4 regions of the Nonomuraea sp. NPDC004186 genome follow, and region 4 is predicted to be linked to each of the others. Evidence: riboswitches for the same ligand, from Rfam matches in the RefSeq annotation. Region 4 holds a riboswitch; each other region holds the start of a gene.
What was found. Region 4 has a riboswitch for cyclic di-AMP ahead of ACWEPL_RS56770 (glycoside hydrolase family 25 protein). Riboswitches for the same ligand answer to the same signal wherever they lie in the genome.
Positions count from the first base shown of each region.

Region 1: it holds a riboswitch for cyclic di-AMP, as region 4 does, so the genes downstream of both, ACWEPL_RS17555 (C40 family peptidase) here and ACWEPL_RS56770 (glycoside hydrolase family 25 protein) in region 4, are expected to answer to the same signal.
Region 2: it holds a riboswitch for cyclic di-AMP, as region 4 does, so the genes downstream of both, ACWEPL_RS02055 (C40 family peptidase) here and ACWEPL_RS56770 (glycoside hydrolase family 25 protein) in region 4, are expected to answer to the same signal.
Region 3: it holds a riboswitch for cyclic di-AMP, as region 4 does, so the genes downstream of both, ACWEPL_RS42345 (CHAP domain-containing protein) here and ACWEPL_RS56770 (glycoside hydrolase family 25 protein) in region 4, are expected to answer to the same signal.

Region 1 is NZ_JBSGFQ010000018.1:117,778-124,669, forward strand. Features, by position in the region: gene ACWEPL_RS17545 (winged helix-turn-helix transcriptional regulator) at 1-240, shown strand, start outside; gene ACWEPL_RS17550 (LuxR C-terminal-related transcriptional regulator) at 883-1,095, shown strand; gene ACWEPL_RS17555 (C40 family peptidase) at 1,122-2,072, opposite strand; cyclic di-AMP (ydaO/yuaA leader) riboswitch at 2,168-2,316, opposite strand; gene ACWEPL_RS17560 (amino-acid N-acetyltransferase) at 2,593-3,162, shown strand; gene ACWEPL_RS17565 (RDD family protein) at 3,248-4,618, shown strand; gene ACWEPL_RS17570 (RDD family protein) at 4,729-5,217, shown strand; gene ACWEPL_RS17575 (histone-like nucleoid-structuring protein Lsr2) at 5,733-6,065, shown strand.
Region 2 is NZ_JBSGFQ010000002.1:88,212-95,103, reverse strand. Features, by position in the region: gene ACWEPL_RS02065 (sugar ABC transporter substrate-binding protein) at 1-71, opposite strand, end outside; gene ACWEPL_RS02060 (ROK family protein) at 172-1,338, shown strand; gene ACWEPL_RS02055 (C40 family peptidase) at 1,371-1,901, opposite strand; cyclic di-AMP (ydaO/yuaA leader) riboswitch at 1,950-2,093, opposite strand; gene ACWEPL_RS02050 (3-isopropylmalate dehydrogenase) at 2,195-3,241, shown strand; gene ACWEPL_RS02045 (branched-chain amino acid aminotransferase) at 3,459-4,556, shown strand; gene ACWEPL_RS02040 (O-methyltransferase) at 4,595-5,239, opposite strand; gene ACWEPL_RS02035 (DsbA family protein) at 5,299-5,943, shown strand; gene cimA (citramalate synthase) at 6,136-6,892, shown strand, end outside.
Region 3 is NZ_JBSGFQ010000072.1:1,295-8,186, forward strand. Features, by position in the region: gene ACWEPL_RS42325 (DUF6716 putative glycosyltransferase) at 1-145, opposite strand, end outside; gene ACWEPL_RS42330 (hypothetical protein) at 148-1,092, opposite strand; gene ACWEPL_RS42335 (aldo/keto reductase) at 1,190-2,011, shown strand; gene ACWEPL_RS42340 (Gfo/Idh/MocA family protein) at 2,031-2,984, shown strand; cyclic di-AMP (ydaO/yuaA leader) riboswitch at 3,102-3,239, shown strand; gene ACWEPL_RS42345 (CHAP domain-containing protein) at 3,253-3,939, shown strand; gene ACWEPL_RS42350 (YoaK family protein) at 4,223-4,969, shown strand; gene ACWEPL_RS42355 (alpha/beta fold hydrolase) at 4,935-5,741, opposite strand; gene ACWEPL_RS42360 (LysR family transcriptional regulator) at 5,813-6,676, shown strand; gene ACWEPL_RS42365 (TetR/AcrR family transcriptional regulator) at 6,741-6,892, shown strand, end outside.
Region 4 is NZ_JBSGFQ010000141.1:14,516-21,407, reverse strand. Features, by position in the region: gene ACWEPL_RS56780 (MarR family winged helix-turn-helix transcriptional regulator) at 1-455, shown strand, start outside; gene ACWEPL_RS56775 (DUF4142 domain-containing protein) at 537-1,238, opposite strand; gene ACWEPL_RS56770 (glycoside hydrolase family 25 protein) at 1,497-2,264, opposite strand; cyclic di-AMP (ydaO/yuaA leader) riboswitch at 2,276-2,420, opposite strand; gene ACWEPL_RS56765 (MBL fold metallo-hydrolase) at 2,921-4,360, opposite strand; gene ACWEPL_RS56760 (metal-sensitive transcriptional regulator) at 4,443-4,706, opposite strand; gene ACWEPL_RS56755 (Lrp/AsnC ligand binding domain-containing protein) at 5,006-5,296, opposite strand; gene ACWEPL_RS56750 (carboxylesterase/lipase family protein) at 5,633-6,892, shown strand, end outside.

The DNA of each region.
Region 1 (6,892 bases), on a different contig from region 4:
CTGTCCAGGCGCATCGCGGGCGTCAGCCAGAAGATGCTCACGCAGACCCTGCGCGGCCTGGAGCGTGACGGCCTGGTCTCGCGCACGCTCACCCCTTCTGTGCCGGTACGGGTGGACTACGCGCTCACCCCGCTGGGCGAGAGCCTGATGCCGTTGGTGGCCGCGATCAAGAGCTGGGCCGAGGCGCACATGGAGGACGTCGAGGCCGCCAGGGACCGCTACGACGCCGCCGGCGCCTGAGCGATCATCGCCGTCGCGAATCCGGCTTCCGGGCCGCCCGGTTTCCGATCCGAAGCCGCTTGTAAGCATCGCGTCAAGGCCGCGGAGGCGCGGGTCAGGGAGCGTCCGTGGTGCCCCAGCCACCCCTGTGATCCCGCCGGGCACGCGCACCCGGAAACGAGGCCGCCCGGCCCGGCGGTCAGAGCAGGACGCCCGCCACCCGGCGGGCCGCCGACCTGAACCCCCGGCGGCAATTGCCATGGCGGATTGATCCAATTGCCTTAATCAACTGCCTGACCTGGGTTGTCGGATCATGTGGGAGCGCTGCACAAAGCGAGCGATTGGTGGCTTCCCGTGCGCCGGAAAGATCGCGTCACGGACGCGTGTCCCGCGATAACGCGGGTATCGATCATGCGGAATATCCATGGCGAACTGATCGAAAACCGGAACGCTGGTCAGGGCCATTCCGGAAGCCCCAATGTGATCACTCTACGTTCTGACATATCGCGAGTGCGTCATATATAGCGGATCATGTCAATAGCGCTCGTCAAGTGCGGCGATTGTCATGCTTGACGACCTTTCCACGATGCGTTTACCGTCTGCGAGGAGCGGCTTTGGCCCGTCTGTGAGGTCCAAGTTCTGCTGTTGGGGGGAGGGCTCCCGATGGATGTGCTCACTGAAGGCGTTGAGCTCAGCCATGCTGATTTGGCGCTGCTGGCGGAGTTGGCCAAGGGAGTCACGGTCGATCGGGTTGGGCGGCGGCTGGATATCAGCGGGCGCACGGTACGACGAAGATTGCGCGGCATCTGCGACCGCATAGGCGTGGCCACGGCGATCGAGGCCGTGGCCTGGGCAGCCCGCCGCCAGCTGATCTAGCCGCGGCGGACCGCCGGGGTGCGGGCTCAGTCGGCGATGCGCACCGCGCCGGCGAACGGCCGCCTCGCGATCGACGCGATCCGTACGACGTCACCCGTCTGCGGGGCGTGCACCATCATGCCGCCGCCGATGTAGATGCCCACGTGGTGCAGGTCGCTGTAGAAGAACACCAGGTCGCCCGGCCGGAGTTCCTCGCGCGAGACGTGCCGGCCGGCCGTCCACTGGTCGCCGGTGTAGTGCGGCAGCGAGATGCCCACCCGCTGGAACGCCGCCATGACGAGCCCGGAGCAGTCGTACGAGCCGGGGCCCTCGGCGCCCCAGACGTACGGCTTGAGCTGCTGCGTGAGCGCCCACCGCGCGGCCTCAGCGGCCTTCCCCGAGCCCGGGATCGGCAGGTTGACGCGCACGGCCCGCGTGCCGGGGCGCCCGGCCTCGCCCAGGGCCCGCCTGAACAGGCTGCTCTCGACCTTCGTCACCAGCTTGGTGATCTTGCTGCGCTTGGCCTCGAGGTCCGTGACGAGCTTCTGGACCTCGTCGATGCGGGCCGTGGCGCTCTCCTTGGCGCGGGTGGCCGTGTCCATCGCCTTGGTGAGCTGGTTGATCTCCTCGCCCTGCTCGGTCTGCAGCGCGTACGAGGTCGCGGCGCGGTTGAGGAAGCCCTCGGGGTCGTCGGAGGTGGCGAAGGCGAGGGTCTTCAGACCGCCGGTGATGTAGGCGTTCTGGGCCAGCGCGACGGCTTTCGAGCGCTTGGCGGCGAGATCCGTCTCGCTGCTCGTCAGCGTCTTCTCCGCGGCCTCGGCGGCCTTCTTGGCGGTCTTGAGCTTCTCCCGCTGGCCGTTGTACTGCTCGCTCAGCGTCTCGATGTCGGTGTGCAACTTCGTGGCCTGGTCGGCGAGCTCTTTCAGCGAGGGCTCGGGATCCGCGGACGCCGAACCGACGGGGATGGCGAACAGCAGCGCGGCGACTGTGAGACTCACCACACCTACGCGGCGTGGCCGCCGGGCCCGTTCCGGAGGGCGGGCGTGCTTGCCCGCCGACTTCCCCCCACCGCTGAGCGTGGGCTTCACCAACCAGCTCCTCTCGTCGACGCCTACCGGGTTAGCTGACGGGTTCGGGCCGGAGCAGCCCTACCGAAAGACTCGGATTCACCCCGTGGTGGCGTCGGAGGTCGCCACCGGCGGTTCCCCGGCTTCTCTTGCGAGAATTGGGCGTGCCTCCCGCGCGACACGCGGGAAACATTGTCGCTGGACACTAATGCACTCCGGGTTCGTGCTCAACCAGAACTGCCAAGTCTGTAGAGGTTTCACAACCGAAGGGTCACAAGGTGATCTCGTGGGCACCCGTGCAGAAGAGGCCCTACGCCCTATTTGTCCGCGCCTTCGGCGGGTGCGAGCTGGCCGCGCGGTCCCGTGCCGATCTGACCACAAGATGTAACAAGATGGGCCGAGACATGGGAGTTAGGGCTGAGCCGTAATGAGATCTGTACCCTGGAGAACCATGGAGCAGGTGGCCGAGCTGACAGTGCCCGAGACCGCGGTGGTGGTCCGGCGTGCCCGCACGCCCGACGTGCGCATGGTCAGACGCCTGGTGGACACCTACGCGGGGGCGGGGCCGCGGCTCCTGGAGAAGGCCACGGTGACGCTGTACGAGGACGTACAGGAGTTCTGGGTGGCCGAGCGAGGCGGGCAGGTCGTCGGCTGCGGCGCGCTCCACGTGCTCTGGGAGGACCTCGCCGAGGTCCGCACGGTGGCGGTGGATCCCGAGTGCCGGGGGATGGGCGTCGGCCACCGGATCGTCTCCGCGCTGATCCAGCAGGCTAAGGATTTGGGTCTGCGACGTGTATTCTGTCTTACTTTTGAGGTCGACTTCTTCGCGCGACTCGGGTTCCGCCCGATTCAGGGCACACCGGTCTCACCTGAGGTCTACGCCGAACTGCTGGCCTCGTACGACGAGGGTGTTGCCGAGTTTTTGGATCTTGAACACGTCAAGCCGAACACGCTGGGAAACACCCGCATGCTGCTCCACCTGACATCGGGTGACGTGGACCTTGACCAGATGGAAAGGTGATTGTTGATACCTATGTCGATACGTTGGGCAGCACAGGCATGTGTCCTGACACGTGCCACATGCGCACTCGAAGCGAGGTGACACGGTGAGCACCGGACAGCCGCCGTATCCACAGGACGAATCCGGAGACAACTCTGCGCCTCCCTATTACGGGCAGCAGAACCAGGGCCGCCACCCCGGCGAGCCCGACCCGGACGCGACTGTGATCGGCTACCGGGCGGACGACGCCTATGGGCAGCAGCCCCCGTACGGTCAGCAGGGCTATGGCCAGCAACAGCAGTACGGACAGCAACAGCAGTACGGTCAGCAACCCCAGTACGGACAGCAGCAGTACGGCCAGCAACCCCAGTACGGCCAGCAGCAGCAGTCCCAGCCTGACTACGGCCAGCAGGCCCAGTCCCAGCAGGGCTACGGGCAGCAGCAGCAGTCCCAGGCGGACTACGGCCAGCAGCAGTACGGCCAGCAGGGCTACGGTCAGCAGCCGCAGTCGGGTCAGCAGGGCTACGGCCAGCAGTACGGCCAGCAGCAGCAGTCCCAGCCCGGCTACGGCCAGCAGGCCCAGTCCCAGCCGGGTTACGGGCAGCAGCCGCAGTCGGGCCAGCAGGGCTACGGCCAGCAGTACGGCCAGCAACCCCAGTCGCAGCCGGACTACGGCCAGCAGCAGTACGGCCAGCAGCCGCAGTCCCAGCCGGACTACGGTCAGCAGCAGTACGGGCAGCAGCCCCAGTCGCAGCCCGATTACGGCCAGCAGCAGTACGGCCAGCAGGGCTACGGCCAGCAGCAGCAGTCCCAGCCCGGCTACGCACAGCAGGGCTACGGCGACCAGCAGTACGGCCAGCAGCAGTACGGGCAGCAGGGTTACGGGCAGGCGCAGCAGTACGGCCAGCCCGGCTACGGCCAGGCCTACGGCCAGCCCGGGCCCGTGGGCGTGCAGCCGCCCGGCGCGCCGGCACCGCTGGCGGAGTGGTGGCAGCGCCTGGTGGCGAGGCTCATCGACGGAGTCATCCTCTTCATCGTGAACCTCGTCATCAGCGCCATCCTGACGGCGATCCTCGTGGCCAGCTACGTCTCGAGCAGCGGCAGCAGCAGCGGCTTCTTCTCGAGCTTGGTCGTGGGCATCCTGATAACGATCATCGTGACCGTCATATGGGTCCTCTACGACTTCTTCCTGCTGAAGGCGAAGGGGCAGACTGTCGGCAAGATGGTCATGGGCATCAAGGTCGTCCCCGTGGGCCAGGGCATACCGCCTGGCGGCCTGCCGACCGACGTGGCGCTCAAGCGCGCCGGCGTCACCTGGGGCGGCTATGTGCTCGGCGCCCTCCCGCTGAGCTTCATCGGCACGCTGCTCGCCTACGCGGCCGTGGGCGTCAACGGCGCCTCCCAGCTCTGGGACAAGCCGCTGCAGCAGACGTTCGCGGACAAGTTCGCGAACACCGTGGTGGTGAAGATCAAGTAGTCCAAGCGTCAGGTAAAAGCAGGGGCCGGCTTCGCGTCGGCCCCTGTTTTGTGTGCACAGGCCGTACCAAAATGGGGAACCTGAGCCGCTGATGACGCGAGGTGGGGGTTATGGCCGGGTCGCCGCCGCGGGCGGACGCGCCGCCCGCGGAATGGTGGGAACGGCTCGCCGCCCGGGCGATTGAGGCGTTCGTCTTCGGGGTGCTCTATTACATTCTGTTCATCGCGCTGTGGGGCGTCTTCCGGACTGTAGGGATGCTGGAGGCGTTCGAGGGCCGGCTGCCCGGTGTGTTCGCGTGGCTGGCGGCGGGGCTGGCTTATACCGGCTACGACTGGTGGGCTCATTACCGGCGCGGCAGGACGTTCGGCAAGGCGATCATGGGGATTCGCCTGGCGCCGCCCCACGTGGCCTCCAGAGCGCTGCTCAAACGGGCCCTGGTCTATCCGGGCCCCGTCATGCTGATGGGCATTCCCGTGGCCAATCTGGTGGCCGGAATGCTCCTGTTCTGCGTGGGGCTGCTCATCCTGATCGACAAGCCCCTGGAACGCGGGCCGCATGACAGGCTGGCCGGAACGCGTGTGGTAAAAGATCTTCGCTGACCCATCCCGTGCCTGGCAGGAAGCCAATTCCAAAAATTTTCTCTTGATCCGGTAAGGAGCCTGGAGAGACTGGCATTAGGCTATGGGGCATCCGGGTCGCCGGAGTTGGTGCCCTGCGAGGCGCAGGGCATCTGTGCGCCGCTATGGTCGGGTGCGAACGGTAGTCACCTGGCGCGTCGTGAGGGCCGCAACGCCCCTCCTGGGCGCGCTCCCATCCGCAAAATGCGCCCCTGAAACCCCGCAAGCCGTGGAGGCGAGGACGAATGGAAGCCCTAACAGACGTATTGTCAGCGCTCATCCCCCCGGCGGTGGTCGGGGGTGCCTTCATCTTTGGCGTAGTGAAGTTGGTCCGGTCCGAGGCCCTGGGAGGCCGCCGAAACCGCGAGGATCCGGTCGACGGGCAGAACTGATCGGCCAGTCAGCCGAATCCCCGCTGCGCTGAATTGTCTCCACGCCTTTCCGGGTATATGTTTGGGCAGGCGAATGAAACAATGCTCCGCGAAAGGATTGCGTAGATGGCCAAGCAGATCCAGGAGATTCTCATCGATGACCTCGATGGGGGCGAGGCCAATGAGACGGTCAGCTTCGCTATTGACGGCTCGTCCTATGAGATTGACCTCAGCGACCTTAACGCGAAGAAGCTGAGGGACGCGCTCACGCCTTTCGTGCAGCATGCGCGCAGGGCAGGCGCCGTCACCGCACGTCGCCGCGGTCGCGGCGGCAGCAGGGCGATGAGCCGCGAGAAGAGCTCGGAGATCCGGCAGTGGGCCAAGGCTCACGGCCTGCCGGTCAGCGAGCGCGGGCGGATCGCCTCCACGGTCGTCGAGAAGTACGAAGCGGCCCACTGAGCAAGCCGACGATCGACCATGCGCTTATGCCGTTCGCCTAGGACCCCGGCGGCCGCCATAAGCGCATGATCGTTATCCGGGCCGGAACTCGAAAGCCGGACCGCCCGGACCGTGATCTTCTGTGTGCACATATGCGGGCGTTTTGGCTGCGTGTTCGGCTTCGCCCGTGGCGCTGTTTCACCGGCGGTCGTCCACATATGTGGCGGCGTCGTAGTCGCGCGCCGAAAGCCGTGTGAGGCGGCCATACCTCATTCAACGTACGCTCGCGTCCGTACGTCACGATCGATCTCCGCGCTCATGGAACGCGCCATGACGGAAAACCCGGCGCCGTATAGCCCGGAGGCGATCTACCGGGCGGCGGCGGGTGTATACGGGTGATCTCACTGAGCGTAAACCCGCGACCGGCGCGAAGGTAAAGCGGTGCCGGGCTGGATGCGCGGCGGCGGGCAATACCGCGGGCGCCCGGATCCCCGCCGGCGGGCAAAACCCGCGAACCCGAGCAGGGCTCGGACAATCCCCGTTCCCCGGCATCTGCACACAATGCCGTGCCTTCTCAACTGCGCGGAAGTGCCGCGAATCCGGGGCGCCGAGCGAGACGTGGTCTCATCATGCGAGATGAAGTTGGTAACCCAGCTGACCGGATGCAAGATTCCCTTGGTGTGCCGCCCGTGCCGCGTTGTGCTCAGGGCGTAGAGCGGTCGTTTGGACGGCGGCCCTCCGCTACGTAGGATGATTACGTAACGATACGGACGCGGCATCTGAGATGTGCGGGCGAAGTGGCGCCCCAACGCTGACTCCGCCCCGGCGCGTCCGATGGCCGATCCGTG
Region 2 (6,892 bases), on a different contig from region 4:
TTCCCGGCGTTTCCGCAGGCGGCGGCCAGGAGGACCGCCGCGACAGGGATTGATCGCCATGCTCGGTGCATCGCACTTCGTCCTTCCGGATGTGCCGCCCCTGTGCTTGGTAAGAAAGGTAATTTACTATCAGGCGAGTTGGCTAGGCTCTGTTTCCTCAAGGAGGGTGAGATGCGGGGCGACCTGGGTAATCCGCGGATGCTGCGAGTGCTGAACGAGCGCCGCCTGCTCGACCATCTTCAGGAGCACGGCCCCGCCTCGCGCACCGACCTCGCCAAGATCACCGGCCTGTCGAAGCCCACGGTGTCCGCGGCCCTGGCCGGGCTGGAGGTGGACGGGCTCGTTCACCTCGTCGGCGAGGTCTCCGGCCGCCCGGGGCCGGTCACGTCCCTGTACGACGTCAACGCCGCCGCCACCCACGTCGCCGGCGTCGACATCGGGCGTGACTGGATCAGGGTCGCCGTCGCCGACCTGCGCGGGAAATTCGCCGGCCGGAGGGACGGGCGCAACACCGCCCTCACCTCCGCCGAACTGGCCCTCCTGGTCGGACAGCTGTGCCGGGCCGCCGCCTACGAGGCCGGCGTCGACTGGCCCGACATCGCCTGCGCCGTCGTCGGCACGCCCGGCGTGTACGACCCGGAGCTCGGCCGCCTGGAGTTCGCCCCCAACCTGCCCGGCTCCGACCTGGCCGAGCGCCTGCGCGGCGAGATGGAGGTCGACCTCGTCATCGAGAACGACATCAACCTGGCCGCCGTCGGCGAGCACACGCACGGGGCGGGGCGCGGCACGTCCAACTTCGCGCTGGTGTCCGTCGGCACCGGCGTCGGGATGGGCATCGTGATCAACGGTGAGCTGTACGTGGGCGCCCGGGGAGCGGCGGGGGAGGTCTCGTACCTGCCCGCGACCGAGGACCCGGCGCCGCCGGCCGGTGACGCCCTGGCCCACGGCGCCACGGAGGCGGTCGCCGCCGCGCCCGGAGTGGTCCGCGCGGCCCGCGCCGCCGGCCTGAGCCTGCGGACGGCCAAGAAGGTCTTCGCCGCGGCGGCCTCCGGCGACAGAGTGGCCCGCTCGGTGGTGGAGGCCGAGGGGCGCCGCATCGGCGGCCTGCTGGTGGCGGTGGCCGCCGTGCTGGATCCGGAGGTGATCGTGCTCAGCGGCGGCGTGGGCCGCAACCTGGACCTCCTGGGGGAGTCCATCGAGGCCCGCATCGCCGAGCTCGGCCCGCTGCGGCCGTCGGTGGTGGCCAGCACGCTGGGGGACAGCGGCGTCCTGCTGGGCGCGGTGGCCCGCGCCAGGACCCGTGCCTGGGAGCTCATCTTCGACGCCCGCCTCCCCTGACCGTCGCGTGGGGAGGCGGACGCCGCAGCCTCCTACAGGGTGGCCGTGAGGGTGGTGGGCGTTTCGTCGCGCTGCTCCTGGAGCTTGGACCAGAGGCGTACGCCCTTGCGGTCGGGGCGGACGCCACCCACGAAGGAGTCTCTGCGCCAGGAGGTCAGGCGCTCTTCCTTGACCACGTCACCCGTGTGCGGCGAGTGGACCATGTAGCCGGGCCGGGAGATCATCCCGACATGCCCGAGGCCGTGGAAGAAGACCAGATCGCCGGGTTTGAGGTCCTTCCAGGCGATCTTCTTGGTGAACGCGCCGTACTGTTCGGCGGCGGTGCGGGGGAGTTCGATTCCGGCGTGCTCGTACGCCCTGAGCATGAGCCCGGAGCAGTCGTATCCGCTCGGGCTGGCGCCGCCCCACACGTACGGGGTGCCGCGCTTGCTCATGGCGAACTTGATGGCGACCTTCCAGGCGGGCTTCGGAGCCTGTTTCTCCTGGATTTCCTTGATCTGGCCGCCGGTCAGGGTGGTGAGGTCGTCGAGCTTGGACGAGGCATGGGCTGGGGAGGCCAGCATGAGCCCGGCGGCGCCCGCCGCCAGGACAATGGCGATTCGAGACAGGGGTCTGTCCTTCCATACGGCCGGCCGGGTTAGCTGACGGGCTCGGGCCTGGAAGTAGCCCTACGGCATGGGGATGCCGACTCGCCCCAGGGGGAATGTGGGTCCCCGACTCCACGCAACGGCGCGCGGATTAGGCTGGTCGGTGACTTTAACGAAACGGTCAAAGAACCGCAATACCGGACAAAGGGGGCGTCCGAAAGATGAGATGAAGTGTTCGTCAGCCGAGACGACGCGGTAAGGTACCGCCCATGGAGTCGCGTAACATCCGTCTGGCCGTCATCCCCGGCGATGGGATCGGCACCGAGGTCGTGGCCGAAGGGCTCAAGGTCCTGGAGGCAGTTGGCACGAAGATCGAGCCCACTCACTACGACCTGGGAGCCGCACGCTATCACCGTACCGGCGAGACGCTGCCCGACGCCGTGCTCGAAGAGCTGCGCGGCTACGACGCGATCCTGCTCGGCGCCGTGGGCGACCCCAGCGTGCCGCCGGGCATCCTCGAGCGCGATCTGCTGCTGCGGCTCCGCTTCGAGTTCGACCACTACGTCAACCTGCGCCCGGTCAAGCTGTTCCCCGGCGTGGAGACCCCGCTGGCGGACACGCCGCCGGAGAACATCGACATGATCGTCGTCCGCGAGGGCACCGAGGGCCTCTACGCGGGCACCGGCGGCGCCATGCGGCGCGGCACCCCGCACGAGATCGCCACCCAGGAGTCGCTCAACACCGCCTACGGTGTCGAGCGCGTGGTGCGCTACGCGTTCGAGAAGGCCGTCACGCGGCCGCGCAAGAAGCTGACGCTCGTCCACAAGACCAACGTCCTCACCTTCGCCGGTGACCTGTGGCAGCGCACGGTCAACCGCCTGGCGGCGGAATACCCCGACGTCACGACCGACTACTGCCACATCGACGCGGCCTCGATGTTCTTCGTGAGCCAGCCGGAACGGTTCGACGTGGTCGTCACCGACAACCTGTTCGGCGACATCATCACCGACCTGGGCGCCGCCATCGCGGGCGGCATCGGCCTGGCCGCCAGCGGCAACATCAACCCCGAGCGGTCCGCGCCGAGCATGTTCGAGCCGGTGCACGGCAGCGCCCCCGACATCGCCGGCCAGGGCAAGGCCGACCCGACCGCGACCATCCTGTCCGTCGCCATGCTTCTCGACCACCTGGGCCTGCACACCGAGGCGGCCAAGGTCGAGCAGGCGGTCGCCGATGACATCCTCGAGCGGCTGGCCGGCTGGGCGGGCCGCACCACCCACGAGATCGGTGACGACATCACCGCGCGAGTATCCGGCTAGGACCGCCTAGCCCCCAACGCGCCTGGTGGTCCGACGAGGGCCGCCAGGCGCTTTTTTGCGTCCAAAAGGGCTGATCGCCGCATTGGCCGCTTGCCATCCCATATAGCGAGACAATAGGAAGTACCGGGACTGCCTTCCGGGCAGCGCCCGCTCACCAGCACCGATCCGCAGATTTCTTGTAGATTTGGGCAGATTCGCAGAGAGAAGGACCGACGTCATGACCATCGCTCAGAAGCTCAGCTTCGACGTGCAGCTATCCGACCACGCTCGCACCGCGGCCGAGCGGGAGCAGGTACTGGCGAACCCCGGCTTCGGGCAGACCTTCACGGATCACATGGTCTCGATCGACTACACCGAGGGGCAGGGCTGGCACGACGCCAAGCTCCTTCCGTACGGCCCGCTCTCGCTCGACCCGGCCACCTCGGTCTTCCACTACGCGCAGGAGCTGTTCGAGGGGCTCAAGGCCTACCGCCAGGCCAATGGCTCGATCGTCGCGTTCCGCCCGTACGCGAACGCCGCCCGCTTCAACCGCTCCGCGCTCCGGATGGCCATGCCGGAGCTGCCGGAGGAGGCTTTCGTGGAGTCGCTCGAGCTCCTCGTCCAGACCGACAGGGAATGGGTGCCCACGACCGAGGGTCACAGCCTCTACCTGCGCCCCTTCATGATCGCCACCCAGGCGGGGCTCGGTGTCAACTACCCGTCGAAGTCGTACAAGTACATGGTCATCGCCTCCCCGGCGGCCTCGTACTTCACGGGTGGGCTCAAGCCCGTCTCCGTCTGGCTGTCCACCGAGTACACGCGGGCCGCCCCCGGCGGCACGGGCTTCGCGAAGTGCGGCGGCAACTACGCGGCCGCGTTCGTCGCGCAGCGGCAGGCCGTGGAGAACGGCTGCGACCAGGTGGTGTGGCTGGACGCTCACGAGCACAAGTACGTCGAGGAGATGGGCGGGATGAACCTGTTCTTCGTCTTCGGCGACAAGCTCGTCACCCCCGCGCTGACCGGCACCCTGCTGCCCGGCATCACCAGGGAGTCGATCCTGGAGCTGGCCGGCGACCTGGGCCTGGAGACCGAGGAGCGCCTCATCTCGATCGACGAGTGGCAGGCCGGATGCGAGTCCGGGGAGCTCACCGAGGTGTTCGCGTGCGGCACGGCGGCCGTGGTCACGCCGGTGGGCACGGTGAAGGGCGCCGACCGCTCCTGGAGCGTCGCCGACGGCAACCCCGGCCCGGTGACGATGCGGGTGCGCGAGGAGCTGGTGGGCATCCAGTACGGCGCCCGCCCCGACGCCCACAACTGGATCCACAAGATCGTCTAGTGGGGACGGCCGGGTCCGCGAGGGCCCGGCCGCCGCGCCTAGTTCTTCCTGATCAGGGTCATCCCGTCCGCGACCGGCAGCATGAGGACCGTCACCCGCGGATCCTCCATCACCAGGTCGTTGAACTGCCGGATCTCCACGGTGGTCTGCTCCTCGTGCGCCGGGTCCGCCACGTGGCCCCGGCGCAGCGTGTTGTCCGCCACGATCAGGCCGCCGGGCCGCAGGCGCTCCATGAGCAGCTCGTAGTAGCCGGGGTAGTTGCCCTTGTCGGCATCGAGGAAGGCCAGGTCGACGGTCTGGTCGAAGGCGGCGAGCGTCTCCAGCGCGGGCCCGAGCGTGAGCGTCACGCGGTCCTCCACCCCGGCCTCGCGCCAGTAGCGGCGGGCGACGGAGGTCCACTCGTCGCTCAGGTCGAAGCAGTGCAGCCGCCCGCCGGACAGGCCCCTGGCGATGCACACGGACGAGTAGCCGGTGAACGTCCCCACCTCGACGACGACCTGGGGCGCCACGAGCTGGGTGATCATGGTCAGGAAGGTGCCCTGATCGGGCGAGATCTGCATGCCGGCGGCGTCCCCGGTGGCGCTGAGCGTCTCCTTCGCCAGCTCGTCCAGCAGGGCGTCGGGCGGGGTCGTGTGCGCGAGGACGTACTGTGCTACGGCGGGATCTAGGAGGTATGCCTTCATATATCCATTCTCCCGGCATCGGGTAAGGTCTGCGCGATCAATGAGGTGAGAGTGGGCTGATGATGAAGCGGTTGCTGGCGGTGGCGCTCGCGTGCGTGGCCATCGCCATACTCGGGGTGGTGTCGTTCTCGGAGCCGGGCCGATCGTCCGACGGGGTGCGGCTGACCCGGCAGATGGACGGATCGATGGTCCTGGCCGACCGGGGCGGGGACGCCCCCGTGCTGGACGTGTACGAGGACTTCGACTGCCCGATCTGCAAGGACATGCACGCCAAGGTAGACGGCACCATCAGGAAACTCGCCATGGAAGGCAAGGTCAAGGTCGTCTTCCATCCGGTGACGATCTTCCAGGAGGAGCCCATGCGCTCCAACTCCATCCGCGCCGCCGCTGCCGCCCGCTGCGTCCCCGAGGAGAACTGGCTCGGCTTCAGGGACGAGCTGTACGCCATGCAGCCCGCGCCGCACGGCGAGGCGTCCGGATTCGCCGTCGAGGACCTGGTCAAGGCCGCCAGGCAGGCGGGGGCGTCGGTGGACGAGTGCGTCAGGTCGCAGTCGTACGCGCAGGCCCATCTGGCGGAGACCGCGAAGGTCCGCCTCCAGGGCACGCCCACGGTGCTGCTCGACGGGAAGCTGCTGGGCAACGAGGCGTTCGACCCGGCCGCGCTCGAGCGCGTCATCACAGGTGGTGACGGCGTCACCGTGTAAAGGCTTGTCCCAGAAGCTGAGATCGATGTGCCAGATGCTGAATGCGTATGGCAGACTGGGCGGCACCATGTTCTACGGTCTGCTCATTATCAGCAGGCGCGCTGGCTGACAAGGGACACCGCCAGCGCGCAGACCTCTCACGTCCGTGAGGGGTCTTTTTGCTTTCCAGAGGCTTCCAGAGAAGAGAGACTCATGGCCGACGACCGCTTCCACGTATACGACACGACGCTGCGTGACGGCGCTCAGCAGGAGGGGCTCAGCCTCACCGTCGCCGACAAGCTCGCCGTCGCGCGCCACCTGGACAGCCTGGGCGTCGGTTTCATCGAAGGGGGCTGGCCGGGCGCCAACCCCAAGGACACAGAGTTCTTCAGGCGTGCTCAAACAGAGCTGGACCTGAAGCACGCGCAGCTCGCCGCGTTCGGTGCGACCCGCCGAGCCGGTGTGAAGGCAGCCGACGACCCGTTGGTGGCCGCATTGCGCGAATCCGGCGCGCCGGTCGTGACCCTTGTCGCCAAGAGCCACGACCGGCACGTGGAGCTGGCCCTCCGCACGACTCTCCAGGAGAACCTCGCGATGATCCGCGACACGGTCTCTCACCTTCGTGCGGAGGGACAGCGAGTCTTCCTCGACGCCGAGCACTTCTTCGACGGTTACAAGTCCAACCCAGCCTACGCGCTCGAAGTCCTCAGGACCGCCGCCGAAGCCGGGGCCGACGTCATCGCCCTGTGCGACACGAACGGCGGCATGCTCCCCGACGAGCTGGCCGAGATCGTCCACGAGGCCGTCCTGACCAGCGCCCGCGTCGGCATCCACTGCCACGACGACACCGGCTGCGCCGTCGCCAACACCCTGGCCGCCGTCAAGGCCGGGGCCACGCACGTACAGGGCTGCGCGAACGGCTACGGCGAGCGCTCCGGCAACGCCAATCTCTTCACGGTCGTGGCGAACC
Region 3 (6,892 bases), on a different contig from region 4:
CGCCCACGGCGGCGGCGATCTGCTCCGGCGAGGGCGCGATCGGCGTGCGCACCACCACGAGCTCCGCCGTGCCACCGGGGGGAAGGTCGCCGAGCAGGCAGGCCGCCCACTTCAGATACGAGTCGGAGTCGGCGACCGCCAACACTTTCAACCGGACACTCCTGTCAGATGCGAGCGAAGGGCGGGGGCCGCCCTGCTGGTCCACCAGTCGTCAGGAACGTCCACGGGCTCCACGGCGACACCGCGCGGGCTGAGCAGCACCCGCAGCGAGGTGATCGCGGTCGAGGGCAGGCTGAGCACGCGCTGGCCCGCGTCCAGGCCGCGCAGCGTCAGCTCGGCCGGCGCGCCCACGTCGTGCACGGTGATGCCGGGGCGCTCCCTGATGAGGGCCACGTCCACGGGGTCCTCGCGGCGGTGCGGGTAGTACGCGAGCGGCTCCTGGGCCGCCAGGTCCGTCAGCCAGCGCAGGTAGTGGTCGCGGTGCACGAGCCCGTTGCGGACGAGCGAGGTGCCGAGGACGACCGTGCGCTCCGCGGGCCCCTCCGCGCTGGGCGGCTGGGCACGCAGCCAGTCGAACTGGTGGCGTACCAGGTTGATCCCGGCCTGCCGTACGCCGTCCGCCAGGGCCTCGTCCACGGGCAGGGCGGTGAAGACCGACACGTCGCTCAGGCGCAGCCGCAGCGCGGCCGCCAGGCCCAGCACGGAGCGCAGCTTGGTCGGCTGGGCCCTGGCCCGCAGCAACGGCCGGTACGGCCCCGCGGCCAGCAGCTCCAGCAGCCGGAGCGTGGCCAGCCCGTCGTCCACGATGACGATGCGTCCGGGACGCGAGGTGAGCCAGCGCACCTGCACCCTGCCGGAGAAGGCGTCACCGACGGCCTGCACGCGCCTGGGCATGCGCTCACGCGGCTCCGCCAGCTCCAGGCCGTCGGGCAGCCCCAGAGACCTCAGCTCCCGACGCGTGGCCTTCAACGGCCTCAGACCGGCACGCGGCACGACCACCGTCTCGGGGCCGAGCACGCCCGCGTAATGGGCCTCGACGGCGCACAGCATCTGGAGCGGTGACTCCACCCAGGCCGACGCCTGTTCGACCACTCCTGTCCTCCCAGCCGGGTGATGGCCCGTTCACGACCGCTTCAAGCTAGCCCCGCCGCCTTAAGCCACCAGAAACGCGACGTGAACAATGGAGAGTATGAACTCGCTCATGCTCAACACCGACGGCGTGCAGATCCCGCAGCTCGGCTACGGCGTCTGGCAGGTCCCCGCCGACGAGGCCGCCAAGGCCGTCGCGACCGCGCTCAAGGCCGGTTACCGGCACGTGGACACCGCCGCCGCGTACGGCAACGAAGAAGGCGTGGGGCAGGCCGTACGCGAAAGTGAGCTCCCGCGCCGGAAGCTGTTCGTGACCACCAAGCTGTGGAACGCCGACCACGGCCGCGCGGAGGCGGCCTTCGACGAGTCCCTGGCCCGGCTCGGCCTCGACTACATCGACCTTTTCCTCATCCACTGGCCGGTGCCGCAGCAGGACAAGTACGTGCAGGCGTGGAAGGCGATCGAGAAGATCTACCGTGACGGGCGGGCCAAGGCCATCGGCACCTCCAACTTCAGCATCGCCCACCTCACCCGCCTCATGAACGAGACCGACCTCGTTCCCTCCATCAACCAGATCGAGCTGCACCCGTACCTCCAGCAGCGCGAGCTGCGCGCCTTCCACGAGGCCAACGGCATCCTCACCGAGGCGTGGAGCCCGCTCGGCCAGGGCCAGGGCCTGCTGAACGACCCCGCGCTGGCCAAGCTGTCGGACAAGTGCGGCAAGACGCCCGCGCAGATCGTGCTCCGCTGGCACCTGCAGCTCGGCCACGTCGCGATCCCCAAGTCGGTCACCCCGGCGCGCATCGCCGAGAACATCGGCGTCTTCGACTTCATCCTCGACGCCGAGGACATGGCCGCCATCGGCGCGATGAACAGGGGCCAGCGGATCGGACCCGACCCCGACACGTTCAACATGACCTGACTCGTCTACGATCTCCCGCGTGCGGGATTTTGCGTGGGGCATAGCGGCGACAGGGAATATTGCGCGGACCGTCGGGGCGGCCATCGCGGCCGAACCGGGCATGCGGGTGGCCGCCGTCGGATCGAGGAACATGGGGCGGGCGCAGGCGCTGGCCGCCACGCTGGGGGCGGAGTCCGCGTACGACTCCTATGAGCGGCTCTGCGCCGACCCGGCCGTGGACGCGATCTACGTGGCGACGCCGCACGCCCAGCACCTGGAGGTGGCCGAGGTCGCCATCGCCGCGGGCAAGGCCGTGCTGTGCGAGAAGCCGCTGGCCGCCACCGTGGACGACGCGGAGAAGATGGTACGCCTGGCGCGCGAGGCGGGCGTGTTCCTGATGGAAGCGATGTGGATGCGGTTCAACCCGCTCGTCCAGAAGATCGCGGCCGACGAGCGCTTCGGCGACCTCCGCTCGGTGCACGCCTCCTTCGGCTTCGCCAAGTCCTACGACCCGGAGCACCGGCTGTGGGCGCCGGAGCTCGGCGGCGGGGCGCTCCTGGACCTGGGGATCTACCCGTTCGGGCTGGCCCAGCTGATCCTCGGCATGCCCTCCGACCTGCGGATCACCGGCACTCTGGCGCCCAACGGCGTCGACGCGGAGGCCGGCGGCGTGCTGCTCTACCCCGGTGGCAGGAAGGCTCTCGTGGAGACTTCGTTGCTCGGGAATTACCCGAACCATGCCAGTGTTGTAGGGACTCAGATGCGGGCGGACCTCCAGGCACCGTTCTGGGCCACGCCGCGGATTCTGCTCTCCGGGCCCTCCATGGAGCCGGAGGAGTACATCCTCGATCCGGCGGACAACGGGTACGCCGGGGAGCTCCGCGAGGTCCGGGCCGCGACGGCCGAAGGCAGGACCGAAAGTTCGATCATGCCGCTCGACGAATCCCTTGCCATGATGGGGCTTCTGGCCGAGGCTCGCAGGCAGGTCGCCTAGCTGGGCCTTTATCGATTTGTAACGCTCTTGCCTTATGCATTACGTTTGAGGCATTCTTGAGACATACGTCCGGTTTGTCCGGACTTGTCCGACCATCGCAAGACACATCACAGGAACGTCCTGTGACCGCTGAATCCGCCCTCGGGCGGAACCGGGGACCCACGTCCTTTGGGGTGAATCGGCACTTCGGTGCCGTAGGGCAGCTTCCACGTCCGAACCCGTCAGCTAACCCGGTAAGCGGCATGGAAGCAAGGAGTAAACCCCCTCGATGGCCAACATCCGCTTTACCTCCGCTGCGAAGACCAACATCGCCCGCGCCCTTCTCGGCGCCACCATCCTCGGGACCGCGTTCGGCGCCCACATGACCAGCGCCACCGCAGCGGACAAGCAGCCGATCGACACCGTCGCCGGCACCGCCACCGTCGCCGACCACGCCGAGCGCTCGCGCGAGGCCAAGGCCGGCGTCACCGCCGGCGAGGTCCTGGCCCTCGCCAAGTCCCAGGTCGGCATCACCGAGAACGCGGCCGGCGGCGGCACCAAGTTCCAGCGCTGGTACGCCAACTCGCAGCGCGCCGCGGAGACCATCGCCCGTGACGGCGGCAGCCGCGCCGACTACCTGAACGCCGCCTGGTGCGCGATGTTCGTCTCCTGGGTGGGCGACCAGACCGGCGCCCGCTCGCAGATCGGCTGGGACGCCTGGACCGTCGCCCACGCCAAGTGGTTCCAGGCCAACCACCGCTTCGGCACCGAGGCCAAGCCCGGCGCCATCGTGTACTTCTCGTGGAGCGGCAGCAAGAACCTCAACGACATCAAGCACGTCGGGTTCGTCGAGAAGGACAACGGCGACGGCACCATCTCGACCGTCGAGGGCAACACCGGCAACGGCAAGGTCGAGGAGCGCGTCCGTCCCAAGTCCCAGGTCGTCGGCTACGGCTACCCCCAGTACCGTTCCTGACCGGACTGTCCCCCTCCAGGCTGGACTTCCCCCAGGCGCCTACTGACCGGACTCCCCCAGGCACCTCCTGGCCGGCCTTCCCCCAGCGCCGAACGAGCGCGCGTCCCGCAACGGGACGCGCGCTCGTCGCGTTTCACCCCCGGCGAGTGCGGCGGCGTGCCGAGCGGAACCCGGCGACCGGTGCCGTTCGGCCGTCGCGTTTCACCCCCCGCGAGTGCGGCGGCCCGTCACCGGGGAAGACCCGAGGCGAACCGCCCGCGACCTCGCCAAGGAGCCGCCCACCATGCCAGCCGCGCGCAGACGCCCCGGAAGGCTGGTGCGGAGTGGGCTGCGACGGATCGCCGACGGGCTCTTCCCGCGCGGCGCCAACCCGCACGGCGTCCTGCCCGCCCTGCTGATCCTCCTGGCCTTCGTCACCGGCCTCGTGGACGCCGTCAGCTTCCTCGGCCTGGGCCGCGTCTTCGTCGCCAACATGACCGGCAACATCGTCTTCCTCAGCTTCGCCCTGGCCGGGGAGGCCCAGATGTCCAGATGGGCCTCCCCGGCGGCCCTCGTCGCCTTCGGAGCCGGTGCCTGGAGCGCCGGCCGGGTGATCAGGCGGACCGCGAACCCGCGGCGGGCGTTCGCCGCCGCCACCGCCGTACACGCGCTCCTCGTCGCCGCCACCCTCGCGATCGCCCTCACGGCCGGACACCGCACGACCTGGTCCCAGGCGGCCCTCATCGTGCTGCTCGCCTGCGGCATGGGCCTGCAGAACGCGTCCGTACGCGCGCTCGGCGTACCCGACCTGGTCACCAACGTCCTCACCACGACCCTCACGAGCCTGGCCGCCGACACGCCGGGCCGGGCCGCCCTGCGTCGATCCGCCTCCATTGCCGCGATGTTCCTCGGCGCCCTGACCGGCGCCCTCCTCCACCTCACGACCGGCCCCGCACCCGCCCTGGCGGCCGCCCTGGCCCTGCTCACCACCGTCGCCCTCGTCGCCCGCAGCGGTCTCAGCCGAGAAAGAACTCCGCCAGCGCCCGGGTGACCCCGGCCGGATCGTTCTCCATCGGGATGTGCCCCGCCCCGGGAACGCGCACCAGCGTCGTGTTCGGCACCTCGGCGGCGAAGCGCTCGGCGTACCGGACCTCCTGGAACGTGTCGTCCTCCCCCCACACCAGCAGCTTCGGCGTCCCATCGGCCCTGAGTGCGGGCACCAGGTCCAGCGTGTAACGGCTGTCGGCCGCGCCCGCCAGCGCCATCCACGACCGGCTCACCCGCGGGTCGTTCCACGGATCAAGGTAATCGGCCAGCTCCGCCTCGGTGGCCGGCCGGGCGAGCGCGGTGGTGACCGCCTTGCGGCGGGCGGCCAGCAGTTCCTCCACGGTCGTGGCCGCCACCACGGCCGGATCCCGGTAACGGGCCACGCCGGGCACCGGCCAGGAGTCGTATGTGACCGAGTTGACCAGCGCCAGCCGCCGCACCTCTGGCCTCCCCTCCACCAGCAGGTGCTGGGCGACCGCACCGCCGATGTCGTGCCCCGCCACCGAGAGCCGCTCCCCCGCGCCGACCGCGGCCGCGAACCGGGCCACCCACGCCGCCAGCGCCGGAACCGCCGCCGTCTCCGCCGTCAGCTCCCCGCCGGAACGCCCCAGCCCCGGCAGATCCACCGCCACAGGACGCAGCCCCGCCGCCGCCAGCCCGTCGATCACCGGCGCCCAGACCCGGCTCCAGTACGTGCCGTGCAACAGCAACACCACCGGGCCCCGCTCGCCCGACGTCAGATAGCTGGCCACGCGGCCGTCGACTTCGATCGTCATTCGCTCGAACATGGACATAACCATCATGTTCTGGAAGCGTCCCCGTCAAATACCAATTAAGGTATGTCGCTATGACATTGGCGCAGCTTAGGGCCCTGGTCGCGGTCGCCGAACACGGCGGCTTCACCGCCGCCGCCGAGCACACCGGCATGTCCCAGCCCGCGGTCAGCCGCGCCATCGCCGCCCTCGAACGCGAGCTCGGCGCCGCCCTGTTCGTCCGCCACCGCGACGGCATCGCCCTCACCGAGGCCGGCCGGCGAGCCCTCGCCCGCGCCCGCGAGACCCTGCGCCACTTCGACCTCATCCGCGCCGACGTGGCCGCCGCCAGCGGCCAGATCACCGGCGAACTCCGCCTGGCCAGTCTCCCCAGCGCCACCGGCACGCTCGTCGCCAAGCTGCTGCGCGCGTTCACCGACCGCTACCCGCAGGTCCGCGTACGCCTCTTCGAGGGCATGGACGACGACATCCGCGAATGGCTGCACCGCGGCGCCGCCGAGGTCGGCGTCGTCACCCTCCCCGCGCCCGGCCTGCACACCGTCCACCTGAGCACCCACGACATGGTCGCCGTGCTGCCCGCCGACCACCCCCTGGCCGCCCGCCCGGCCGTCACTCTCGCCGATCTGGAGGGCAGGCCGTTCATCCTGACCACCGCCGGCTGCCGTCCCCTCATCATGGGTGCGGCGCTGACGGCCCAGGTACGGCTCGACGTCGCCTTCGAGGCCAGCGGGCCCGCCGCCATCCTGGAGATGGTGGCCGCGGGGCTGGGCGTCAGCATCGTCCCGACCCTCGGCCTCCCCACCGACCTGGGCACCGTCGTCACCCGGCCCCTGGAGCCGAAGATGACCCGTTCGCTGGCCCTGGCCGTTCCGTCGGCGGACGACTGCCCCCCGACCACACGCGCCTTTCTCGACCAGCTCGGCTCCTTTACATTGTAGATCAGCGTGTACGTCGTCTACTTCTGATACGTTGTACACCAACTCGTCGCGAGGAGGGCGATCCATGGCTGCCCCGCGCAAGCCCGATGACAGGCCCCCGCTGTGGGCCCGCCTCGAGCGCCCGGCGCCCGCCCCCCGCCGGACCCTGTCCCCGCACCGCATCGCCACCGCCGCCGTGGGCGTCGCGGACGCGGAGGGCCTCGACGCCATCACCAT
Region 4 (6,892 bases):
CTGTCGTCACGGCGGTGCTGACCGGGTCACGGCTGTTGGTGGCGGTCGCGGTGAGGTCATTGGGGGCGGTCGGGGACAGGGTCACGTTGCCGCAGTTCAGGATGCTGGTGGTGCTGGCCGGCCATGGTGAGACCAAGCTGGTCACGATGGCGGAGCTGCTGGGCGTCAACTCCTCCACGGCGATGCGGATGGCCGATCGGCTGGTGGCCGCCGGGTTGATCGTACGGGAGGTCAATCCGCACAACCGGCGCGAGAGCCTGATGCGGCTGACGGACGAGGGACGCCGCATCGTGGACGAGGTGACCGCGCGCCGCAGGGAGGAGATCGGCGCGATCGTGGCGCGGATGTCGGCCAGGCAGCGCCGGGCGCTCATCTCGGCCATGAACGCCTTCAACGAGGCGGGCGGCGAGCCACCCCTGAACGTGCCGAACCCGCTGGGCTGGTCCGCTGTCTGAATCGCTCACGCGGCGCTGAGCCGCCGACCAATGCCGGCACTTCGCGGCGGCCGGAAGCCGTGCGGGCTCCGTCCCCGGTCGTCAGATGGACGGGGTGGGGAAGCTCTCGGGTGTGGTCAGGCCGGTGCTCTCCAGGAGGCGCTGGTGGTTGAGCACCGCGGCGTTGGCCTGTTCGGAGAAGCGCCGGACCAGGGTGTTCTGCGTGGTGCCGCGTACCGTGCCGATCAGGGTGAAGATCTGTCCGTGCGCCAGGCGCAGCCATTTGACGTACGTCTTGTCATAGGCGGATCCGGACCTGCCGGAAATATCTGTCATCCAGTCCTGCTGCTGAGGCGTGGGCTTCACCGGCAGCTTGACCTTCAGCTTGGCGGCCACGTCGCGAACCTGCCCGTCGAGCATGTCGTGCTGAGCCGCGATCTCCTTGCTGACCTGGCGGACGCGGGCGCTGTTGGCGCGCTGTATCGCGTCCTGGGCCATGGGCATCTCCCACAGGCTGGCGAGCCGGACCTTCTTGATGAGCTCCTGGTCGGCCTCGGACAGCGGTCCCCACTTGGTCTGCCGGGTGCGGGCCTCCGGCTCGTCCTCCACGGGTTGGACGGTGGGTGCGTCGGTCGGTCCGGTCTCGACGGCGGTCGGCTCGGTGCTGAGGCCGGCGGTCGGCTCGGTGCTCAGGCCGGCGGTGTCAGAGACGGGCGTCGGCGTGTAGCCGGCGCAGGCGGTCAGAGTGCAGAGGGCGGCAATGCCGCAACTGATGAGAGCGCGACGGCTGTCGAGGAGTCGCATACGCCGTCATCCCCTTCCGGTCCCTTGGACGCGGCCTTCGTGAGTGGTGCCGGTCACTGAGGGATACGCGGGAGGGTGCGTGAGTGTTCATGGCATTGTGCAAGATTTGCATTGGGCAAGACTGCCGGGGTCAGCCGTTGTCCGAGGCGGCCTTCACCGGTGCCATCCGTGACCGGCGTCCACCGCGAGCTCCTCCGGGCCGAGAGGAGCACGCGGGGCGGCGTCCACCCGATCGCGGTGCGGACCCGCCGTGTGGGCTCAGGCCGTGGGGCGGCCCAGGCCGCGCAACTGGTCGGCGGTCAGCGCGGAGACGTTCTGGTCGACAGGGACCTCGGAGTACTGGTGGATGGCCCAGGACTTCCAGTCGGCGGGCGGGGTGATGGCCCCCTTGGCCTTGCTGTAGTGGGCGACCCACAGCGGGTACTCGGACAGGCCCTTGCCGTACTTGTTGGCGAAGTTCCAGCCGCTGTAGAACATCGGGGTGATCCCCGTCTTGTCCTTCACGTACGACAGCCACGTCTTGGCCCAGGCGTTGACCTCGGCGACGGATCTGCCGTTCGCGGTCTCCAGGTCAAGGACCAGCAGGTCGCCGGCCTTGGCGGGCTGCGAGTTCACCACGGACAGGAAGTGCTCGGCCTCCGCGATGGGATTGTTGCGGGGATGGCCATAGTGGTACGCCCCGCGCACGATGCCCTTCTTGCCCAGCTCGCGCCAGTGCCTGGCGAATGAGGCGTCGCGGAAGGACGTGCCTTCTGTGGCTTTGATGATGCCGAACTTGGCCGGGCTGGCATTCCAGTCGTACAGAGGCTCGTAATTGGAGATGTCCAGGCCGTAGATGAGGGGTCCGGCTCCATGACGAGTCGCCTGCACCGGGCTCTGCTCGGTGGGCGATGCGAATGCGAAGGTGGTGATGGCGGCGGTTGCGGCGAGGATCGCGACGGCGACGGCGAAGCTGAGGTATTTGGTGAGGAGATCGCGGTGATTCTTGAGGATGTAGGCGATTGTGGCAAGCCGGGGCTTGGACATGAGGCATTGACTCCTTGCTTCCATACCGCCTACCGGGTTAGCTGACGGGTTCGGGCCTGGAAGTGCCCTACCTGGCGCAGCCTGGGCTGGCGTCCGATTCACCCCAAGAACGTGGGTCCCCGGTTCCGCGAGGCGCGGATTCGGCGGCCGGACGCTGTCCCCGAAGGGCTTCTTCGGGCAGCGCGCGGTCCGGTCAACGAAGCGGCAACGATGCGGCGAAAGAGCGCCACATCCGTGCCGCAACTAGGCAAAAGATAGACATATATCCATAGATGGTGCAAGTAGTGCAAATCCGATTCGCGGGTGTCGGCGACCGGGCGGCACTGAAATGCCGTGCCTGTAGGGATTCTGGTGCTTGGCAAAGAATCGGGGGAGTCGCTTCCGGGCCTTTATGATCTCGGCACGGGTGGGGCAGGCCATTCATGCGTTGCCATTGTGACCAAACGCCGTTCTACGGGTAATCGTGACTCCAGCCATCGTTTGACGTCCGCGGCGCCGTCGGGCACGCGGGAGCCGGGCAGGTGGGCGGGCTCCAACTCTCCGGGGGTCCGCACGTCGATCGGCCCCGGCGGGTCACGGGATCCTGGCGGGTCACCGGATCCCGGTGCGTCGCCGGATCGCGGCAGGCGTCCTGGTGTCGCCGGGGCCGAGGGTGGTCAAGAGGGGGCCTCGTCGGGGGTGGTGATGGGCAGGCCGGCGTCGGCGGCCCGGGAGTAGGCGTCGTCGATGTGGACCACCTGGCGGCCGCCGCGGGCCAGCAGGCTCGCGGCCGCCGCCGCCCGGTAGCCGGTGCCGCAGTGCACCCACACCGTTCCCTCCGGCACCTCGGCCAGGCGCTCCGGCAGCTCGGGCAGCGGGATGTGCACGGCGCCGGCCACGTGACCGGCCCGCCATTCGTTGCCCATCCGCACGTCCAGGACGGTCGGGCCGCCGACCGGTTCCCCCGCGCGGGAGATGGCCGGTTCGCTTGCACGGGCGGTGGCCCGTTCTCCCGCGCGGGCGGCGGCCAGGTCGGCGAAGGTCGCGGTGGTCAGCTCGGCGATCAGGCCCGGGTCGTGTCCGGCCCACTGTTCGACGGTGCCGGTCGAGGCGGCGGCCGGGCGGTCTATGCCGATGCGGGCCAGCTCGCGCTGGGCGGCGGCGACCTGTTCGGCCGACTCGCCGAGCAGCGTGAGGGGCGTGCCCCACGGGGCCAGCCAGCCCAGCCAGGTCGCCATCGGCCCGTCCAGGCCGAAGCTGAGCGTGCCGGCCAGGTGCCGGTCCGCGAACGCCTTGCGTGAGCGCAGATCCACCACCCATTCGCCAGCCCGCAGGCGAGCCAGCAGCTCAGCGCTGTCGGCCGGCCGCGCCGGGGTCAGGTCGATCGGCTCCGCTCCGGCGGCGTTGCGCGCGCCCATGTGGGCGTAATAGGCGGGGTAGGCGTCCAGGCCTTCCAGGATGTGGGTGACGAAGTCGTCGGCCTCCATCCGCAGCACCGGGTTGACGTCCTTCTCCCGGCCGATGGTCGAGGCGGACGCGCCGGACTGCGTGACCGCGCAGAAGCTGCCGAACCCGTGCGTCGGCCAGAGCCGCGCGCCGTCGGGCAGCAGGCCGGACAGCCGCCGCGCGGAGGCGTGCTGGTGGCGGGCCAGGGTGCGGGCATGCTCGGCGCCCAGCAGGTCGGTACGCCCGGTGCCGCCGAACAACAGCGATCCTCCGGTGAACACCCCCTCCGGCCCACCCGGACCGGCCAGCACGTAGGACAGGTGGTGGAAGGTGTGTCCCGGCGTGGTCACCGCCTCCAGCCACATCCGCTCGGAGACGGCGATCCGATCTCCGTCGTACACCGGCACGCGGTCGAAGCCGACTTCCTCGGCCCCGCCCACCAGGTACGCCGCCCCGCTCACCCGGGCCAGCGCCAGACCGCCGGAGACGTAGTCGTTGTGCAGATGGGTCTCCACCGCGTGGGTGATCCGCACCCCCAGGCGACCGGCCAGGGCGAGGACGCGGTCGATGTCGCGCTGCGGATCGACCACCACCGCGACGCGCCCGTCATGGGCCAGATAACTGCGGTCCCCCAGGGAAGAGGTCTCGATCACCTCGACCTGGATCGTCATCTCCTTGTCTCCTTTCGATCGTCAAATACCCCCGGGGGTATCAAGAGAACATATGGGTGCCCCGGCTCACCCGATCACACGGTCACGAAAGAGCGAGGAACAGCTTCTCCAGCCGCTCAACGCTGATCGGTGGCTCCTCGCCCTGCTCGCGCGCCACCTGGCACTGCTGCAACCCGGTCGAGATGATCTTGAATCCGGCCCGGTCCAACGCCTTCGACACCGCCGCCAGCTGCGTCAGCACCTTCTCGCAGTCCTCGGCGTTCTCGATCATCGCGATCACCCCGCCGAGCTGGCCGTGGGCCCGCTTCAGCCGCGTCAGCGCATCCCTCAGAACGGTCGCGTCCATCTCCACCCGGACCACCTCCGCGCCCAATATACCCCCCGGGGTAACTCGGCAAAGGGCCGCGGCGGTAGTCAGCGGCGCTGAGAGCCCTGGTCGACCTTGATCAGGGTTCCGGCCGGGGGCGGTGGCGTACCGGATGACGTGCTGGAGCCGCGCGCATCTCCGACGGGAGCAATGGAACGAGAACGTGGGCCGATCCGTGATCTCGGGACCTGACGTGCTCCTTCGGGCGGCGGCGAGGAGGTCTGGCGAACGATACGTCATGACGCGCGGGGGTCGTGGGCGGCGACAGGTTGAGGAACTCAGATCTCGGATCGGCGAAGGAGGCCGGTCCGTTTCAGTGAGCTCAGGATCGGGGTCACCTCCAGCCCGCGGACATCGTCAAGCGATCCGACAGTCTCGGTGAGGAAGGCGTACAGCCCGCCCAGATCGTCGGCCGCGACGGCCACCAGGAGGTTCGCCGCCCCGGTCGTGGCCGCGGTGAACCGCACCTGCGGATGCCGGCTCAACTCTTGCCCGGTCGCCTCCAGGCTGCCCGGACCGGTGGCGATCCACAGCAGCGCCTCGCTGCCGATGCCCAGTAGGCGTCCCACGAATGGACGGCGGCCGTGGCGGGCAGGTCCCGCAGCAGCAGCGAGGTCCGGGCCTGGGGCCCGTCGAGAAAGAGCACGCTGCTGATCTCGTCACCGCCGCCGAGAATGTCGACCCACACCGTGTCGGCACGCCGCGCCAGTCCCGCGGCGATCGCCTGAATGCGGCTGGGCCGGCACCGGATCCGCAACGCCATGGGGATGAGCCGAGGAAAGAGAGCGGGATTGCGGATCGCTGTGGGCCGCAGCGTGCCGTCGTGCAGGAGCGGTGTGCTCGCTCTTTTCCGCCGAACGACCGTAGAACGGAGGCGTATCACTCCGGCAAGGAAGGTGACATCAATGATCGTGAGGGAACGCCCCGTCGTGGACACCGAGTCGGGGAGCGTGCAGGGCACCGTCGAGGACGGCGTCGCCGCGTTCCGCGGCATCCCCTACGCGGCTTCCCCGCTGGGGGACCGGCGCTTCGCCGCCCCCGAGCAGCACCCCGACTGGTCGGGCCGGTGGGATGCCGCCTGCCCCGGCCCGTCCGTCCCCCAGGCCCCCTCCCGTCTCGAAGCGGTCATGGGACACCGCACCCCCGACTGGAACGAGGACGGCTCCCTCACCCTCAACGTGTGGACCCCCCGCCTGCCGGCCGGTGGACCCGCCCCGCACGCCCTCCCGGTCCTGGTGTGGTTCCACGGCGGCGGATTCACCAGCGGATCCGGTGGCTGGGACTGGTACGACGGCCGGAACCTGGCCGCCGCCGGCGACATCATCGTCGTCACCGCCAACTACCGCGTCGGCCCCCTCGGCTACCTCTACCTCCCGGAACTCGGCATCGAGAATCTCGGCGTGCAGGACCAGGCCGCCGTCCTCACCTGGGTGAAGCGCAACATCACCGCCTTCGGGGGAGATCCCGGCAACCTCACTGTCGGCGGCCAGTCCGCCGGCGCCTTCTCCGCCCTCTACCTCGCCCTCTCACCGGTCACCGGCCCGCCGATCAAGCGGGTCATCACCCAGAGCGGCCCCTGGGGGCTCCCCCCGCAAGACCCCGGAGAGGCGGCCGACCATGCCCGACGCTTCCTCAAGATCCTCAACCTGGAGCGGGGCCCGGATCACATCACCATCCTGCGCGCTGTCCCAGCCGAGCAGCTCCTCGCCGCCTACCGGCAGCTCGCCCAGGACATCTTCCGCCCGGGCAGCGTCGCTCCGCCGATGTACCCCGTCCTCGGCGCCTTCGGGATGCCCGAGGCGTGGGAACAGGCGCTGGCCTACGGACGCCTCGACGGCAAGCAGTTGCTGACGGGGACCACCAGGAACGAGATGGCGGCGTTCTTCGCGTTCGACCCGCGCATCCAGGCCGTCACCGCCGCCCAGGCGAGATCGATCGTGGCCGGCCAGATCGACGGCGGCGCCGAGCGGTTCGACCGCGCCGCCGCCCGGCTTCCGCACGCGACACCGAGCGACGTCTTCACCGAGGTCGAGACCGAGATCATTTTCCGCGACGGGGCCCTCGCCATCGCCGATCACCACGCTGCGGCCGGCAACCCCACCTACGTCTACCAGTTCGACTACGCCCCGGCTCAGGACCCCGCACACCTGGGCGCCGCGCACTGC